4 regions of the Romboutsia sp. 1001713B170207_170306_H8 genome follow, and region 1 is predicted to be linked to each of the others. Evidence: riboswitches for the same ligand, from Rfam matches in the RefSeq annotation. Region 1 holds a riboswitch; each other region holds the start of a gene.

What was found. Region 1 has a riboswitch for cyclic di-GMP ahead of I2A66_RS17125 (hypothetical protein). Riboswitches for the same ligand answer to the same signal wherever they lie in the genome.
Region 2: linked by a shared signal. The riboswitch ahead of I2A66_RS00190 (response regulator transcription factor) and the one ahead of I2A66_RS17125 (hypothetical protein) in region 1 are both predicted to bind cyclic di-GMP.
Region 3: linked by a shared signal. The riboswitch ahead of I2A66_RS06145 (hypothetical protein) and the one ahead of I2A66_RS17125 (hypothetical protein) in region 1 are both predicted to bind cyclic di-GMP.
Region 4: linked by a shared signal. The riboswitch ahead of I2A66_RS13680 (type II secretion system protein) and the one ahead of I2A66_RS17125 (hypothetical protein) in region 1 are both predicted to bind cyclic di-GMP.

The regions. Positions count from the first base shown of each region.
Region 1 is NZ_JADNAX010000002.1:141,600-145,946, forward strand. It holds gene I2A66_RS17120 (pectate lyase family protein) at 1-368, opposite strand, end outside; gene I2A66_RS17125 (hypothetical protein) at 411-1,019, opposite strand; cyclic di-GMP riboswitch class I at 1,225-1,310, opposite strand; gene I2A66_RS05365 (protein adenylyltransferase SelO) at 1,408-2,880, opposite strand; gene I2A66_RS05370 (6-phospho-beta-glucosidase) at 3,112-4,347, opposite strand, start outside.
Region 2 is NZ_JADNAX010000001.1:40,025-44,371, reverse strand. It holds gene I2A66_RS00210 (C40 family peptidase) at 1-409, opposite strand, end outside; gene I2A66_RS00205 (COG2426 family protein) at 515-952, opposite strand; gene galE (UDP-glucose 4-epimerase GalE) at 1,022-2,047, opposite strand; RNA gene rnpB (RNase P RNA component class A) at 2,126-2,468, opposite strand; gene I2A66_RS00190 (response regulator transcription factor) at 2,528-3,127, opposite strand; cyclic di-GMP riboswitch class II at 3,348-3,431, opposite strand; gene I2A66_RS00185 (LCP family protein) at 3,651-4,347, opposite strand, start outside.
Region 3 is NZ_JADNAX010000002.1:324,771-329,117, reverse strand. It holds gene I2A66_RS06155 (Bax inhibitor-1 family protein) at 1-346, shown strand, start outside; gene I2A66_RS06150 (sigma factor) at 469-1,488, shown strand; cyclic di-GMP riboswitch class I at 1,692-1,776, shown strand; gene I2A66_RS06145 (hypothetical protein) at 1,791-2,750, shown strand; gene I2A66_RS06140 (hypothetical protein) at 3,430-4,077, shown strand.
Region 4 is NZ_JADNAX010000009.1:37,618-41,964, reverse strand. It holds gene I2A66_RS13685 (type IV pilus twitching motility protein PilT) at 1-962, opposite strand, end outside; gene I2A66_RS13680 (type II secretion system protein) at 1,106-1,615, opposite strand; cyclic di-GMP riboswitch class II at 1,705-1,788, opposite strand; gene I2A66_RS13675 (DUF5057 domain-containing protein) at 1,950-4,347, opposite strand, start outside.

The DNA.
Region 1 (4,347 bases):
GAAGCTTTACCCGAATCATAAAAATGGTTGTATGAAATTGTTACATAGGTTGATTTTCCCTTAACATCAGCTGAACCATCTCCTTTTGCCTGGTCTACATCACTTCCTGCACTTCCATAGAATATATCATTATTATGAATCCATATATTCTCATTACCTGTATCCAGTGAAATTGCATCATCTGGGAATAACATTATACCAACATTTCTTAATTCTACATTATGAGAATCTCTAATTAAAAATCCCCATTTATATACTGTAGTATCCTCTCCTACACCTTCAAAAGTAACATTATATATTCCCTTTAATTGTAAATATCCACTTGAATTAAGTCCTATAATATCTGATCCTTTTATTTCTCCAATCATACGTATTATTAAAGGTGTTTTATCATAACCTTTTGGACGTTTTTATAGTATATCTACTATACCTGTACATTTAGTTTTACTACCTTTGCTATTAGTAATAACATCTAACGTTACTGTATTAACATTTTCTGATGTTATATATATTATTTTTGAATCATTCTTAACTGTTCCATTATCATTATATCCTCCTGAGCTAGTCTTCATAGGAGATTCTTTAGAGAACCCAAAACCTTCTCTTGTATGATTTTTAACTTCTATATCTGTTATTATTCCTTGTAAAGATACCTCTTCTTTATTATCTATTGTAGGAATTACTTTTATAATGTATTCGCCTTCTGAAAGCCCCAGTATATCTGCTCTAAAATATGATGAGTATTGCCTTATTAGTTCATCGTCTATTTTTTTATATTTATAATATGATTCAGAGGCTAGCTTATAATAAACATTATACCCTTTAGCCTCTTTTATCGGCTTCCATTCAACACTTATACTTTCTAACCATCCTTTACTTTCTAATATAGAAACTTTGCTTAATTGAGTTATATGGCCTGTATTATTCTCTATTGCACTTGCAATAATAGCTACATTAGTAGATATTATTGACGCTATAGTCATAGATGCTATAGCTTTTGATAAAATTTTCATCTTCAAATTTAAATCTCCCTTTTATAAATTTATTGTAGCTAAGGGTATTCCGGTAAAATCTTAATTCTTTAGTTTTATTTTGCAATAAAAAAACTATCCTAACTTAAGAAAGAGGATAGTTTCCATATAAATCATTACAACCTAATCTATATTTAATTAAATATATTAAATAAATATAATCTTATTTTATAAGAACAAAGAATAAATATTCTTCGGCAACTGGCTGGCATAGTAATAATTACCTTAGCCCCTTTAGCTTTGCGTCTTTGGATTTCTCCAAATTTGCCATTATTTTATTGTAAAAACAATTTATCATATATTTATATCTATTTCAATAGAATATCTTTATAAGAATAACAATACTAGAAAATTTTTTCTAGTATTGTTATTTTTATTATGTTCCGCAATAAGTTCTATAAGGACAATTTGATGGCTTAGGTAATTTAGAATACTCTTCTTGTTTTTTTGAATGTTCATATGGTTTAGATAGAACCTCAAGAAGTCTTTTCATAACATTAAGATTACCTTTATTAGCAGCATCAAGAGCTTCTTCAACTCTATGATTTCTTGGAATTACAGCTGGATTTGAATTCATCATTAGTCCTTTAACCATTTCTTTTGACTTTCCTTGTCTTTGTAATCTTTCCTGCCATAATTTATACCAATATTTAAATTCCTGACTATTATACATTGAACTTTCTTTATTATTATCAAATGTTAATGAGATAAATGTATTAGTATAATCTTCATTATACTTCTCCATCATATTAAGCAAATCTTTAATAATAGATTTATCTTCAACCTCTTCATCAAATAATCCAAGCTTAGACCTCATTATAGATATCCAATTTGAATAATATATCTCAGAAAAGTTAGAAATAGCATTTTGAGCTATTTGTATAGCTTTATTCCTATCTTCATTTAGCAAAGGTAATAATGATTCTGCAAATCTACATAAGTTCCACTCTGTCATAATAGGTTGATTTTTATATGAATATCTTCCATTTCTATCTATAGAACTAAATACAGTATTAGGATTGTATTCATCCATAAATGCACATGGCCCATAGTCAATTGTTTCTCCACTTATAGTCATATTATCCGTATTCATAACTCCATGTATAAAACCTACACATTGCCACTTAGAAACAAGACTTGCTTGAGATTTTATAACCTCATTAAGTAGATTAATATATTTATTACTATCATCTTTGATATGAGGAAAATGTCTTTTTAAACAGTAATCAGCTAAATCTTTAAGTTGTTGGTGTGACCCAAAGCTCGATACATATTGAAATGTACCAAATCTAATATGACTTGAAGCAACTCTAGTTAATATTGCACCTTTTTTTATATCTTCTCTAATTACTGGATCACCAGTTTTAACTACAGCTAAGCTACGCGTAGTAGGAATTCCGAGTCCATACATTGCTTCGCTTATTATATATTCTCTAAGCATTGGACCAAGTGCCGCTCTTCCATCTCCTCCACGAGAGTATGGAGTTTTTCCTGAACCTTTAAGTTGAATATCATATCTTTCACCTAACGGTGTTATTTGCTCTCCTATTAATAAAGCTCTTCCATCACCTAGTATTGTAAAGTGCCCAAACTGGTGACCTCCATATGCTTGAGCAATATATTCTCCACCTTCTATTTTCTTATTTCCTGAGAATATTAAAGTTCCTTCATAACTTTTTAAGGAATCAATATTAAAACCTAAATTTTTTGCCAATTGCTCATTTAATATAATTAACTTTGGTGATGATACTGGATCTATATTAATTTTACTATAAAAAAAATCAGATAAATTTATATACGTATTATCAAAATTCCATCCCATGTTATTTGCATTTTTTATATAAGTCATTTTTCCTCCTTTATTTTAATTTAGATTTATTAATTAATATACCCTTATTAATCATTTCAAATAATCTTATTTAACACAAATCTTTAATCCTTTTTTTGTAATTTTAGACAGTAAAATTTAATTATAAAACTCAACTGTATTTTCACTTATAATGTTCATAACGGTAATATAAAACAAACTAAAAGTCACTCTGATTTAATCAGAGTGACTTTTAGTTTGTTTTTAAATTTATTAAAAACATTTTTCTTTTACATTGTCTACTTCGATTTGTTCTCCGTTAGATTCTATAACTCTTTTATACCAAAAGTATGAATCTTTACGTAACCTCTTCATAGTACCATTACCTTCATTATCACGATCTACATATATCATACCATATCTCTTCTTCATTTCGCCTGTAGTAAATGATACTAAATCTATTATTCCCCATGGAGTATATCCCATTAAGTCTACTCCATCATAATTTACAGCTTTTTTAATTTCTTCTATATGTTGTTTTAAATAATCTATACGATTTATATCATGAATTTCTTCATTTTCTTCAACTACATCTACTGCTCCAAATCCATTTTCAACTATAAACATAGGCAGTTGATATCTATCATATATACGATTTAATGTATATCTTAGACCAACTGGATCTATTGCCCATCCCCAATCACTAGATTTTATATATGGATTTTCAACGCCATTTTCTAATCCACCATTCACTATATCTCCAGTATTATCATTATGTACATCAGATTTAACTGTCGTAGACATATAATAACTAAATCCTATATAATCAACTGTTCCTTTACGAAGTATTTCTTCATCTCCTTCTTGTATACCTATATCATATCCTTGTCTTTCAAATTCTTTTACTGCATAACTTGGATAATATCCACGAGTATGGACATCTAAGAAGAAGAATCTTTGACGCATAGCTTCCTCTGCAGCCATTATATCATCTGGATTACAAGAATATGGATATATAGGAACATGAGATACCATACAACCTATTTTGAAGTCTGGATTTATTTCATGCCCTTTTATTACTGCTTTTGCACTTGCTAATAGTTCATTGTGAGCAACTGTATATAACACTTCTTTAGGATCTTCATTCTCTTTAAGAGTTACACCTGAGTTAGTCCATAAGAATATTGGATTATTAGTATCCATTTGGTTATTTATTTCATTAAAAGTCATCCAATACTTAACTTTATCTTTATATCTTTCAAAACATACTTCTGCAAATCTAACAAAGAAATCTATTAATTTACGATTTCTAAATCCTCCATATTCTCTAGCTAAATGAAGCGGTAATTCAAAGTGAGATAATGTTATAACTGGTTCTATTCCATACTTTAATAGTTCATCAAATACATCATCGTAGAATTTAAGTCCTTCTTCATTTGGAACTAATTCATCTCCCTTTGGAAATATTCTTGTCCAAGCAATAGATGTTCTTAAGCACTTTAATCCCAT
Region 2 (4,347 bases), on a different contig from region 1:
TGTTAACTTGTGTTCCTTTAGATAATTTACCTATCTTTGAATAATGTGTTCCAATTCCACTTCTTACATTTAGTACTGATGTAGTTACAGTTCCTAATTTACTTGAACTTGATGTTCCCCCTGAAATAGTAATATATTCAGATGCTGACCATCCTACAGTTCCATTTGATAGCTTTATCTTATACCATCCATTGCTACTTTCAAGTATTGATACTGTATTGTTTTTATATATTTTTGCTATTATGCTGTTATTTGTTCCTGCTCCACTTCTTACGTTTAATACAGAAACATTAACAACACCACTATTGTTGCCTGCATTTGCTATAGTTATGTCTCCTACTAAAGTAGCCGCTGCTAAAACAGCACTTCCAGCTACTACTTTACATAAAGTATGGTTATTTAAACTCATTTGAAATATCTCCCTTATTAAAAGTATTCAGTATATATAGTATCATATTTATACCATATTTTCCATATTTTACTTTTAATATTAAGGTTTTATTGTCATAAATTGCTATATTATATGAAGTGATAGCATTGTAACTATTACTCCTGCCATCATATTTCCTATTAATACTCCAGCTAAAGCTTCTTTCATTCTCATTTTTAATATTGATGCTATTGCTGATGCTGTCCATGTCCCAGTTGTCGGAAGAGGCACACCTACAAATAGGATTATTCCTAATATTGAAGCTTTTTTCATCTTTTTCATACCAGATTCTATTTTATTATCTACTTTTTTTATTAGTCCTAAAAATATTTTCTTTGTTCTTAAGTAGTGCATTATATTTCTAAAACATAAAACCAGTGGTATTGATACTATAGTAGATCCAGCTACACTAGCTAAATATACACCTATAGGATTTAAATCCATTGCTATACCAAGTGGTATTGCTCCTCTTAATTCAGTTACTGGTATCATTGATAAAATCATTATATGTAAGTATCCCAAGTTAGTCCTCCTTCAAAAAATAAAGATATAACATTTTATCATAATTGTTATATCTTTGTATATTCATTATTAACCTTTTGCAGTTTCTCTGTATCCATCTGGATTTTTACTTTGCCATCTCCATGAATCTTGGCACATTTCATCTATACCATAATTAGCTTTCCATCCAAGTTCTTTTTCTGCTTTACTTGGATCTGCATAGCATACTGCTACATCTCCAGCTCTTCTATCAGTAATCGTATAAGGTATTTTTTTACCACTAGCTCTTGAAAATGCATTTACAAGTTGAAGTACACTATATCCATGACCCGTTCCTAAATTATAAGTTACAAGACCTGGGTTTTCTTCGAGTTTTTTTAATGCTTTAACATGTCCTCTTGCTAAGTCTAGTACATGTATATAATCTCTTATACCTGTTCCATCTAAAGTATCATAATCATCTCCAAATATATTTAATACAGGTAGCTTACCAACAGCAACCTTAGTTATATATGGCATTATATTATTTGGTATTCCATCTGGTTCTTCTCCAATTAGACCACTTTTATGAGCTCCAATAGGGTTAAAATATCTTAGAATAGCTACATCTAATGAGGAATATGCAAAACACATATCTCTAAGTATATCTTCTATAATTAGCTTACTTCTTCCATATGGGTTTGTTACTGATAACGGAAAATCTTCTACTATAGGACACTTTTTAGGTTGGCCATATACAGTTGCTGATGAACTAAACACAAATTTACATACACTATATTTTCTCATTAAATCGAATAAATACAGAGTACTTAAAATATTGTTATAGTAATAATCTAATGGTTTTTTTACAGATTCTCCAACAGCTTTTAATGCTGCAAAATGTATTATAGCATCTATTTCATTTTCTTTAAATACAATTTCTAAATCTTCTTTATTAGTTAAATCCACCTCATAAAATTTAAAATCCTTTTTAGATATTTCCCTAATTCTATCTAATACAATTGGACTACTATTACTAAAATTATCTACAACTACTACATCATAATTATAGTTTAATAGCTCTACTACAGTATGACTACCTATGTATCCAGCCCCACCTGTTACTAATATATTCATTTTCCCCAATTCCCCTTTTAATTTAATTACTTAAATTTATGTAAAAAAAAACACCAGCTTATGCTAGTGTATGTCATTAAATTGAGCAAGTCTATAAGCGGAGTTCTGTATTTGATGATCATCTTTCTAGGCCTATTGTCACCAATAGGCTCAAGCGTCCTACCTACCGGAGGGTACGAGCAGCACCCTATTTACCCTAACTTGGACTTGCTCCGGGTGGGGTTTACACGGCTTGGCTAGTCACCTAGCCAACGGTGAGCTCTTACCTCACCTTTTCATCCTTACCAAACTAGTTGGCGGTTATTTTCTGTTGCACTTTCCTTAGGATCACTCCCACTAGACGTTATCTAGCACCCTTGCTCTATGGAGCTCCGACTTTCCTCACGTAGCTAATGCTACCCGCGATCATCTGGCTTACTTAATTTAATTGACTTTCACTATATTATCATATTTTTTTTATCGTGTCAAAAGTTAAATTTTTTATATTATTCCTTTTTCATGCACATAAAGCGCTGCATGAGTTCTATCTCTTAAGTTTAATTTTTCAAAAATATTGCTTGTATGCTTTTTAACTGTATGTTCTGTTATACATAGCTCATTAGCAATCTCATGATTAGTTTTACCTTTTGATATACATATTAAAATTTCTTTTTCTCTTTTTGTAAGCTCTTTTATTTCTTCTAAGTTATCTTTTCTCATATAATTTTCTACGAGGTCTGAATCAAAGTATTTTTTTCCTTTTGATAATAATCTTACTGCATATTTTATTCCTTCACCTTCTATATTTGCTAATATGTAGCTATCTACACCAATTTTCATACACTTTGCGAATAATCTTGTATCTTCATAAAAATCTAATACCATTATTTTTGAATTTCCATTTTCTTTTATATCTTTTATACAATCTATATACTGTTTAGTATTTCTATTTAAGTCAAATATAACTAAATCGTATGCATCTTTATTTATATCAGTACACATATATCCTTCATCTAATATATCTATACAACTTTCACTTGATAGTATCTCTGCTACTCCTTTTCTTATAACTAACGATTCTGAAATTATTATCCCCTTCATATATTACACCCTCCGTAAAGTCCCTTTTATTCACTATGTATTAATTATATGTCTTATTTTTTACATATTAAATCACTCAAATTTACCATATACTATAAATCTTTTGTTTAGTTATTGATTACACTTTTTTATAATTCATATACTTGTTACTATATATCCGTTATACTTTAGTATTATTTTTTATAATAAAAAAAGCTATACTAACAAAAACTAGTTTTTGTCAAATATAGCCGGTTGCATCACTAACTCCATATATCCGAGATGCCCAAATTACAGGATATATATCACCATTTCAAATATTAAAGTTTTTACTACTTATATGTTTATGTTATACATATTTAGTATAATTTTCAATAAATAATTGGTATAATATCTTACTTTCGTTTTTCAAAAAAATACTTTTTTATAAAAAATTCTTATTTTTTCTACAAAATAAATAATTATTCTATATCTAATTCCATTTTATTACAAGTTTAATTCGACAATTAAAAAGCAGACCTATTCAAATAAGCCTGCATAATTTTTAGTATTCTTTTATATATGTAATGTAATTAAATATAAAGTCATTTAGAGCTTTTTTATTGTACTCTTCTTCCCATTCAATTACCCATCCTTTTTCATTATTAATCATAGTATCATTTCTATGACCTTCAAGCGGAAACTCCAACTGATCAAAATCAGTATCTTTAATTTTAATAGCCTGAGTACCAACACTTATAATTTCCATTGGAGTCATATTTGTTTTAGTATATCTAAATAAAGTATTCGCTATATCTAATAGCTCATCGTTACTTACATTCGTTAACTTATTATAAAGTGCTTGTAATACTGTTCTTTGTCTATTATCTCTTTGATAAGCACTATCTATATATCTTATTCTACTATAAGCTAATGCTTGTTCTCCTGTAAGTGCTTGTGTTCCAGCTTCATTTATGCCATCTATTTGACTTACTTCAGCTTCACTTATATCTATTTGTACTCCACCTAACTCATTAATTATATTTATAAATGAATTAAAATTAACAGCAGCGTATTTATCTATACTTATACCAAAATTTTCCTTAATAGTTTGAATTAATAAACTAGGACCATCATATGCATATGCATGAGTTAATTTCTCTGTACTATGCCCTGGAATATTTACATATGTATCTCTTGCTAGTGATGTAAGTCTTATATCATTATTATTACTATCTATAGTAAGTATTATCATAGCATCT
Region 3 (4,347 bases), 180 kb from region 1:
ATCAATAGCGTTATTTGCAGTATTAGCTAAATTATCAAGTAGAAAAGAAGCTGGACATTATCTGGGACTAGGAAGTATATTATTCGCTGGACTTATAGGTATACTAATAGCATTGATAATTAATATATTTATAGGGGGAGCAATGCTTAGTTTATTAATAAGCATAGTAGGTGTAGTAATATTTTCTGGCTATGTTCTTTATGATATAAGTTTAATAAAGCATGAGATAGAAAATGGTGAAATAAGAGAAAAGAATGATCTATCTCTACATGTTTTAAACCTTTACTTAGACTTTATTAATATATTACTAGATTTATTGAATATAGCATCAATTTTAGATGATTAATATATAATATTTTTATAGAGGTGGCTAAACCCAATTTTAAAATGATTGGTTAAGCTATCTCTATTTTTATACATATAATGTTATAATAATTATAGTATAAATATAACAAAGGGGTGTTTATTATGATAACTAATGAAGATTATATAAGATATGAACCTATGGTATATAAGATTGCTAATAAATTTAAAAATAATATATATAAATTAGAGATAGAGGATTTAGTTCAAATAGGGTCTATGGGTTTTATAAGAGGGTTTAATACATATGACGATACAAGGGATTGTAAAAAAGATACTTGGATATATTCATGTATAAAGAGAGCTATATTAAGAGAATTTCAAAATTTAAAGAGAATAAAAAGACAATCTTTAGCTAATTCAATATCAATAGATACACCTATAGGTGGACTAGATGAGGATATAACAATAGCTGATACGATAGAAGATATAAATATAAATGTATCAGATGAAACTATAGATAAAATAACGATAGAAGCCTATAAAAAAGAAGTAAATATGATATTAAATGGAATAGAACATTATATTGCTTATGAAACCTTATTTACTGATAAGACATTAACTGAGGTATCAGCTTCAAAAGGAATAGAATACTCAAAGGCAAAGCATATACAAAATAAAGCATTTAGAGAATTAAAGTTTAAGAGTAAGTTAATACGTTCTAAGTATATGGAGTTAAAAGAGAAAGAGGCAGAGAATAACATAATTAATTTATATAAAGATCCTGCTAAATCAATTTATATACATGAAATAAGCAAAGAATTAAGAAATAAATACAGATATGAGCTTGATGTTATAGATACTATACAAACTATATTTGATGGACTAGATACATATAAGAGGAATAAGGTTATACAAGGATTTATATTAAGTTTAGATGATATTGTAGAAGCTAAAGATTTATTTATATATAAAACTATTGCAAAAGGGAATAGGGATTCTCTAAAGGATAAATATAGCTTTAGTGATATTTATTTTGTAGAAGATAGAATAAAAAATACTATTTCTAAAAATAAAGATTTAGTATATGATTTATGTAAAGATTTTGAGTATGGAAAATTTACAAATATAAACAAAGATGATGGTATTATAGACAATATAACGTATAAAAGCAGCTGCATATGATATAACTAAAAAACAAATATTATTATTTATTTAAGCTAGTCGATTTTTCGGCTAGCTTATTTTTTACATGAATGTTTAAATTTTTTTATATTAAATGTTAATATATCCAATTTTGTACACTTAACGACCAGTTATGCACTATATATTTACAAAATTTTACGAATAGAGCTAAAATTAAGTTAAATCATACTTTCTTAATTAAAACTATGAAAAGCCAAACTTTAAGAAATTAAAGGATGGAAAGCTAAGGAGCTAAGGGTAGAATACCTATGCTAGCAGGATATCAAGAGGAGGAGATTAAAATGAGTTTAAAAAAGAGAGTAAGTAAAGGGATAGCGTTAGTATTGATTGGAATAATATTTTCATTACCAGTATCAAATACTGTATTGGCTGCAGGTTTAGAACAAGAAGAGTCATATGATATGAGTTTGGATGAAGAAGTTTTAAATACAGATATAAATTCTATCATAGAAAATGAGTCAGATTTAATAGCGTCATATGGATTGAGTAAAGATCAAGTTATTCAATTAAATGAAGAGAGGGAATCATTTGATGTAGATACAAAATTATCTGACATGTTTTCTGATGAACAAGTGGAATTATTAAAGTTAGAATTTAAATCTACATATGGTGATGAAGATTTACTAAAAAAAGTAAGAGAAGAAAATAACATATTAACGGAAGTTAATGGTCATAGAGGAATAATTAAAACTACAATATATGATAATGAAGGACAGGTAAAAGATACAGTAGAAATTAATTACTTTGAATCATTAGAAAATTTAAATCAAGTAGGAAAAGAAAATAATTTAGAAATTATGTCTAGATCAACTACAGTAGTTCCATCTAAGCAGTATGGATCAGGAACTGTGTCTAGTGTATTTTATCCTTATATTAAGGTAACAAGAGATACAAAAGATAGGATATCTATTCATGGGATAAAATCAGGTCAAAAAAAGAGTTACTCTAAAGAAAAATATAATTGGAATAGTGGTAATACTTTAAATTTCTATAATAGTGTTAATAATGCGTCTGTACACTTCAATAAAATAGGATACAAATTAAGTGGAGCAGTTTTATCAAAATATATAAGTTACGTATCAGGTTTAATAGCTGCAACAACATTTGCACCAGCACTAGCAGTTGTTACAAGTGCATTAGCAGCTTTAGGCATAACTGTTAGTGGATTTGACATAGCAAAAGAAACTATAGCATTTCTTTATGACTTTGGACAAATAAATAAATACTATCATAAAATATAGAGGGCGTTAGAATGAAAATGTACTTTCCTTATATTATAGCTGGATTAGTTTTGATAAGTGTTGTATTTCTTATTTTTGGTTCTATAAAAAGCTTTAAAAAGGTTTACAACATGAATTATAGTAATAATAAAAATTTAATATATATAATAATATTTATGATTATATTATCCATTATAATTGTATTTTTATAATCATTTATTTTAAAAGAAAATAAGAATGAGGATAAAATTAACTTTATATATATTTTCATGATTATTATTATAAATGTCATTTTTAATTAAATGACTTGTAATATTGCAAACTAAACATTTGGATTAATTATAAAAGGTGCACCTATTTTAATTTAGGGTGCACTCTTTTTATATATTAATAAGGATTTCCAAAATGATGAATAAAAAATTACGAAATCAACTCACAAAACAAATAACTCAAATAAAAAAACGCGGTTAAATGGCTATTTATCAAGTTTTAAGTATTGTAATATCAATGTTGTCAAATGTGGTAGCAAAAGGAACGTTGTACACTTTTTATGGAGTACTACGAACGGAACGTTCCGATTGGGTGCACCTATAAAATAAGCTACAATACTGTATTTTACTTGGGTTTAAGCTTCTGAATCAATTTAGTATAATAAACAGTATAAATTCGCTTAGTATTTAGGTTATTATGGAGGTTATATATGAATGTTATTGATATAAATAATATAAAAGATTTATCAGGAGCATACTCAATAAAATTCGGTAAAGAAAAGAAATATGTAAATATAGAGGATGAGAAGATAACATTATTTGGTCGTATAAAAAGTTATGCTCATGGAGGTTGGTGTAACTACAGAATACAAGATATATTTATATCTAAGCAAAAGACAGGTTTTGGAGAAAAGAAATTCTTTGTTTGCCCAGAATGTGGTGAGCGAAGAACTAAAATTTATTGTTATGAGAATAAAGAAGTATTTAAATGTAGAAGCTGCTTAGGTAAAAATATATATTCTGAAAGATGTAATTTATATGATGGAGTAGGTACAGCTCTTATTGAATATAAGTTTTTTAATTTAATATCGGAGCTTGATTTAAGCGAAACCTCAAAGAAAAGACATATACCTTTTGATAGTAGATATTATGGATCATGCAAACCTAAATATATGAGGTATGAAAAGTTTGAGTTGATATTAAAGCAATTAACGGCCCTATCTGCTATGAGAGATACTGTTATATTGCAAAAATGTTCATATAGTACTAAGTATATTAATGGATTATTAAATAGTAATGCACTAAAGAAGCTTAAGTTAATAGATATACCTGACGCTATATGGTTTCATAAAGTATAAATTAACTATATCCGGTTGTACCCTTGTAAAACTTTTTACACCCTAAGTTTTTTTACCTTTCGAAATGGACTCAATTAATAGTATTAAAATGTAAAATATTGAAAATGCTAGTTTTATCCTTAAAAGGTTTGAATAATATTTGTTAGTATAATTATTTAAATGATTATCTACATTTTTTATAGGCCTTAAAAAGTAATCTGACGTTTCTGACTCCCTAAAAAGAGAAGTATTCGGCATTTTCGGCAGTCCTAAAAAGGGATTTTGAACTTT
Region 4 (4,347 bases), on a different contig from region 1:
AAATCTTGATCCATAGTTTGCATTCCAAATTTCATACCTGTTTGTATAGAGCTTTGAATTTGATGGTTTTTTCCTTCTCTTATAAGATTTCTTATTGCAGGTGTTACTGTCATCACTTCAAGAGCTGCTACTCTTCCTTCACCATCTGATGTTGGTATTAATTGTTGTGAAACAACTCCTTCTATTACAGTTGATAATTGCATTCTAATTTGTTGCTGTTGTTCTGATGGAAAACTGTCTATTATTCTATCTATAGTTTTTGCTGCCCCTATTGTATGTAGTGTTGAGAATACTAAATGTCCTGTCTCTGCTGCTGTAAGGGCTATTGATATTGTTTCCGGATCACGCATTTCTCCTATTAATATTACATCTGGATCTTGACGAAGTATTGCTCTAAGTGCCGAATTAAATGATTTTGTATCATTTCCTATTTCTCTTTGATTTACTATGCTGTTTTTGTGGTTGTGTACGTATTCTATTGGATCTTCTATTGTTATTATATGTGATTGTCTATTTGTGTTTATTATATCTAGAAGGCTTGCTAGTGTTGTAGATTTACCACTTCCTGTTGGGCCTGTTACTAATACCAATCCTTTTTGTTTTTCTGTGAATGTTTTTAATGTTTGAGGTAATCCTAGTGTGTTAAAGTTTGGTATTTCTGAACTTATTGTTCTTAGTGCTATTGCGTAGTTTCCTTTTTGTTTGTAGGCATTTACTCTGAATCGTTCTCCACTTTCTAGTGATATTGAAAAATCACATTCGCCTTCTTCTTCTATTTTTCTGAAGTTTTTTTCTGAAGTAATTTGTTGTACCATGTTTTTTGTATCTTCTGATGTTAATGTGTATTCAGATAACTTTATAAATTTTCCTTTACTTCTTACAGTTGGAACGCTCCCTACTGTTATGTGTATATCTGATGATCTTAATTGTATTGATTTATTTAATAAGTCAAATATATTCATTTATTACTCCTTATTATCTTATCAAAGTATCTATTGGTTATTCTTCTCCTAATAAATAATTTTTTAATCAAAATATTAAAATTTAGTTCATATTAATTAATAAAGAACCGAAGGTAAAATATAAACCTTCGGTTCTTTATTAATTATTTATCTATTCCATTTTGATTATAGTCAATTAAAACTATTTTTATTGGCTTCGCTGTAGTCCCATCTGCTGTTCCTACTTCTGCATTTGTTAAGTTTCCAAAATCAGACTTTAACTTTTCTATTCCTGCTGCATTTATTTTGCTCGTAGTAGTTATAGAAAGAACTAAATCGCTTGGTGTAGCTGATGCACCTGATAAAACATATGAAGCTCCTAGTGGCTTTCCTAAATCATCTATTAATCCAGCAAATGCATCTGTAGATGTATTCGTTCCCACTGTAGTCTTCGGTGAGTTTCCATCAGTTGGATACGCTCCTGTATCAGCATAACTTGTTGCTGCTGCTGATTTTATAGCACTTATATCTGATTCTAATTCTGAAATTCTTGCCTTTTGTATATTATTGAATAATGCTGGTACTGCTACTACTGCTAATATACCTATAATAGCTATTACTACTAATAATTCCACTAATGTGAAACCTTTATTATTTTTCTTTTTGTTTAACATAATTTCCCTCCAAAATTTATCATAATTTTCTCACTGGAATAACCCCTTTGAAAACATAAAAAATGACTATTATGCTTTGTCTAAAACAAAATCTTAATAGCCGGTTGCACCACTTACTCTACATATTCCAGGTGCCCAAATAAAGAATATGTTTCTCCGTATCTCATTCCATTTTATACCAAAATTGTATCATTTATTCCATTCTTTAGCAAGCATTTTTATACTTATTATTAAGTCGAAATTATACTTTTGTATTATTTATAATTTTACAAAATAAAATAAGATAACTTTTAAAATTAAAAGTTACCTTATCAATAAAAATTAATTTATATTTTTAAAATAAGTCAGGTAATTCCTGTGATTGTAAATTTAATTTAACATCTTTACTATTTATAATATTCCCGCTTGAATTAAATAAACTAGCTCGAATAGTTCCATCAGATATTGACTTTACACTATATGTAACTATATATTTGCCAGGATTAAAGTTTTTAAGTTCAATGTATCCAGAATCTTGATCTATAGTTATACTCACATTATTATCTCTACCTTGTATTTCGCCATTTTCATTACATTTATATACAAGCACGCTACTACTATTAACATCTATATCATTATCAAGTAATATATTTAGAATATTATTTTCATTCCTTATATCTATACTTATACCCAGTGTATAATACATATTTTTCATTATATTAACTTGCTGGCTTCCTATTGTAGAATTATTTTCATATTTACCATGAGCTATTATTTCACTGGAATCTATGACACTTACTGTCGTTCCATTAAAATAATCCTTTTTCCATAAATATCCTGATGTTTCATCTAGTGTTACATCTCCATAATTAATATATCCACTATTTTCTTCAAATACAATCTCTTGTATTGTCTTGGCTTTAACCGACACATTTATATTTACAACATCAGCTTCATACTTCCATTCACTTTTTGATCCAGTTTTATTCAACCTGTAATTAATACTAAATACGCCACCTAAATCTTCATTACTATTTATATATTCTAGTCCATCTGGAAGCACATCACTTAATCTAATATCCTTTATAGTTAATGATTCTGGTATATTACCTTTATTTTTTAATTCATTTCCGCTTATCTTGTATAGCTCTCTAAGAGTTATATCCTTAGGATCTAATTCATAATTAATATTAAGATTATCCCCCACGCTGACTTGATATACATCAGTACTCTTAGTTAAGTTAAATCTATTTTCTATAGCAAACTCTCCAAACGAGCCTGTTCTTAATATATTAAATTTATCAGACTCACTATTTTTAGTTCCAACTCTATACTCAATAGTATATGTTCCTGTAACTTCCGGAAAGTTTACATTTTGTGCACCCGTAAATGTATTATTTCCTCCTTGTATAGGGTTTTTACTATTCGATGGATAGAACCAATCTGATGGTATATTAGTGTATGAGCTTGCTCCATCTTTTTTATATTTTATTTCTAAAGCTGCGCTTCCTCCCCAGTTAAAATATTCTATATATATAGGATAATATTTATCCTTTTCTAAATAAATACTTTCATTACTATATATAGACCATGCTCCTCTTGGGGTAAAGTCATTTGCAATAACTTTTGTATTTCCATTCACAGTTAACATTGCATATATTCCATCATCTGAAATAGTTTCAAAGCTATAGTTTCCACTTTCAGGTACTTTTATATATCCCCAAGTTTTTCTTGCTTCTTTATAATTATTTGCATATGCACCTACATTATGATCTTTTACAAAATAAGTTTTAGGTTGCCATCTTATAAATTGTCCATTTACTTCTACTCTGCTAACATATGGATTTATTGCACTTCCATTTTCGAACACTTCCATGCTTATATTCGCCGTATCTGAATTAAATGCATTATTAGTATTGAAAACTAGATCTCTATTACTCCATATGCTGTTACCACTTAATGTTGGTAAGTCAGATACATCATAAGGCATCTGTGTTAGATTACCTGGTTGATCTAGTACATCACTATCAGCATACATACCAACCCAATCTGTAGTCCCTTGATTGTTATCTTTATTTACAAATCTATATTCTAAGTAGTTAAATGCTTGTCCCTCGAAGTTTATTTCTACGCTCGATCTTCCATAAAGTTTATATGTTTCATCATATCCATCATGGTCATATTTAATATTGTAGTTACTTGAATTTTGTGATGAATCATATACCTTATTTATAGTTCCAGATGAATCTTTAACTGTCATCGCAACCTTATTGCCTGAGTTTAAATTCACTATAAACACCTTAGTATGTTCATTATTATCATAATTAAGATTTACATTTTTATCATCACAGTTGATATCAAATCCTGCTAGAGAGCTTATATCTACTTCATAGTTTCCAGTTTTTAGATTTCTAAATTCAGCTTTTCCAGATTCAGATATACTTGTATGACTTAAAGTATTTCCATTCTGTCTAATATATGCTTCTAAATTTGATAATGATATACGCCTTAATGATTTTGTAATTAAGTTGTTATCTTCATTAATTAAAGACTTTAAATAACTTAAGGTAAGTGTTTCTCCACTTTCATCTCTAACTTCAATATTGACTTTTCCTTCCTTACTACTCACATATATATATGTTGAAATATCCTTATATTCATTAAGTCCAACATTATATGATATATTAACTTTAATAGGTTCATTTTCAAGTATATATTTAGAAGTTATTTTAATACTAACTTGTGCATTATTA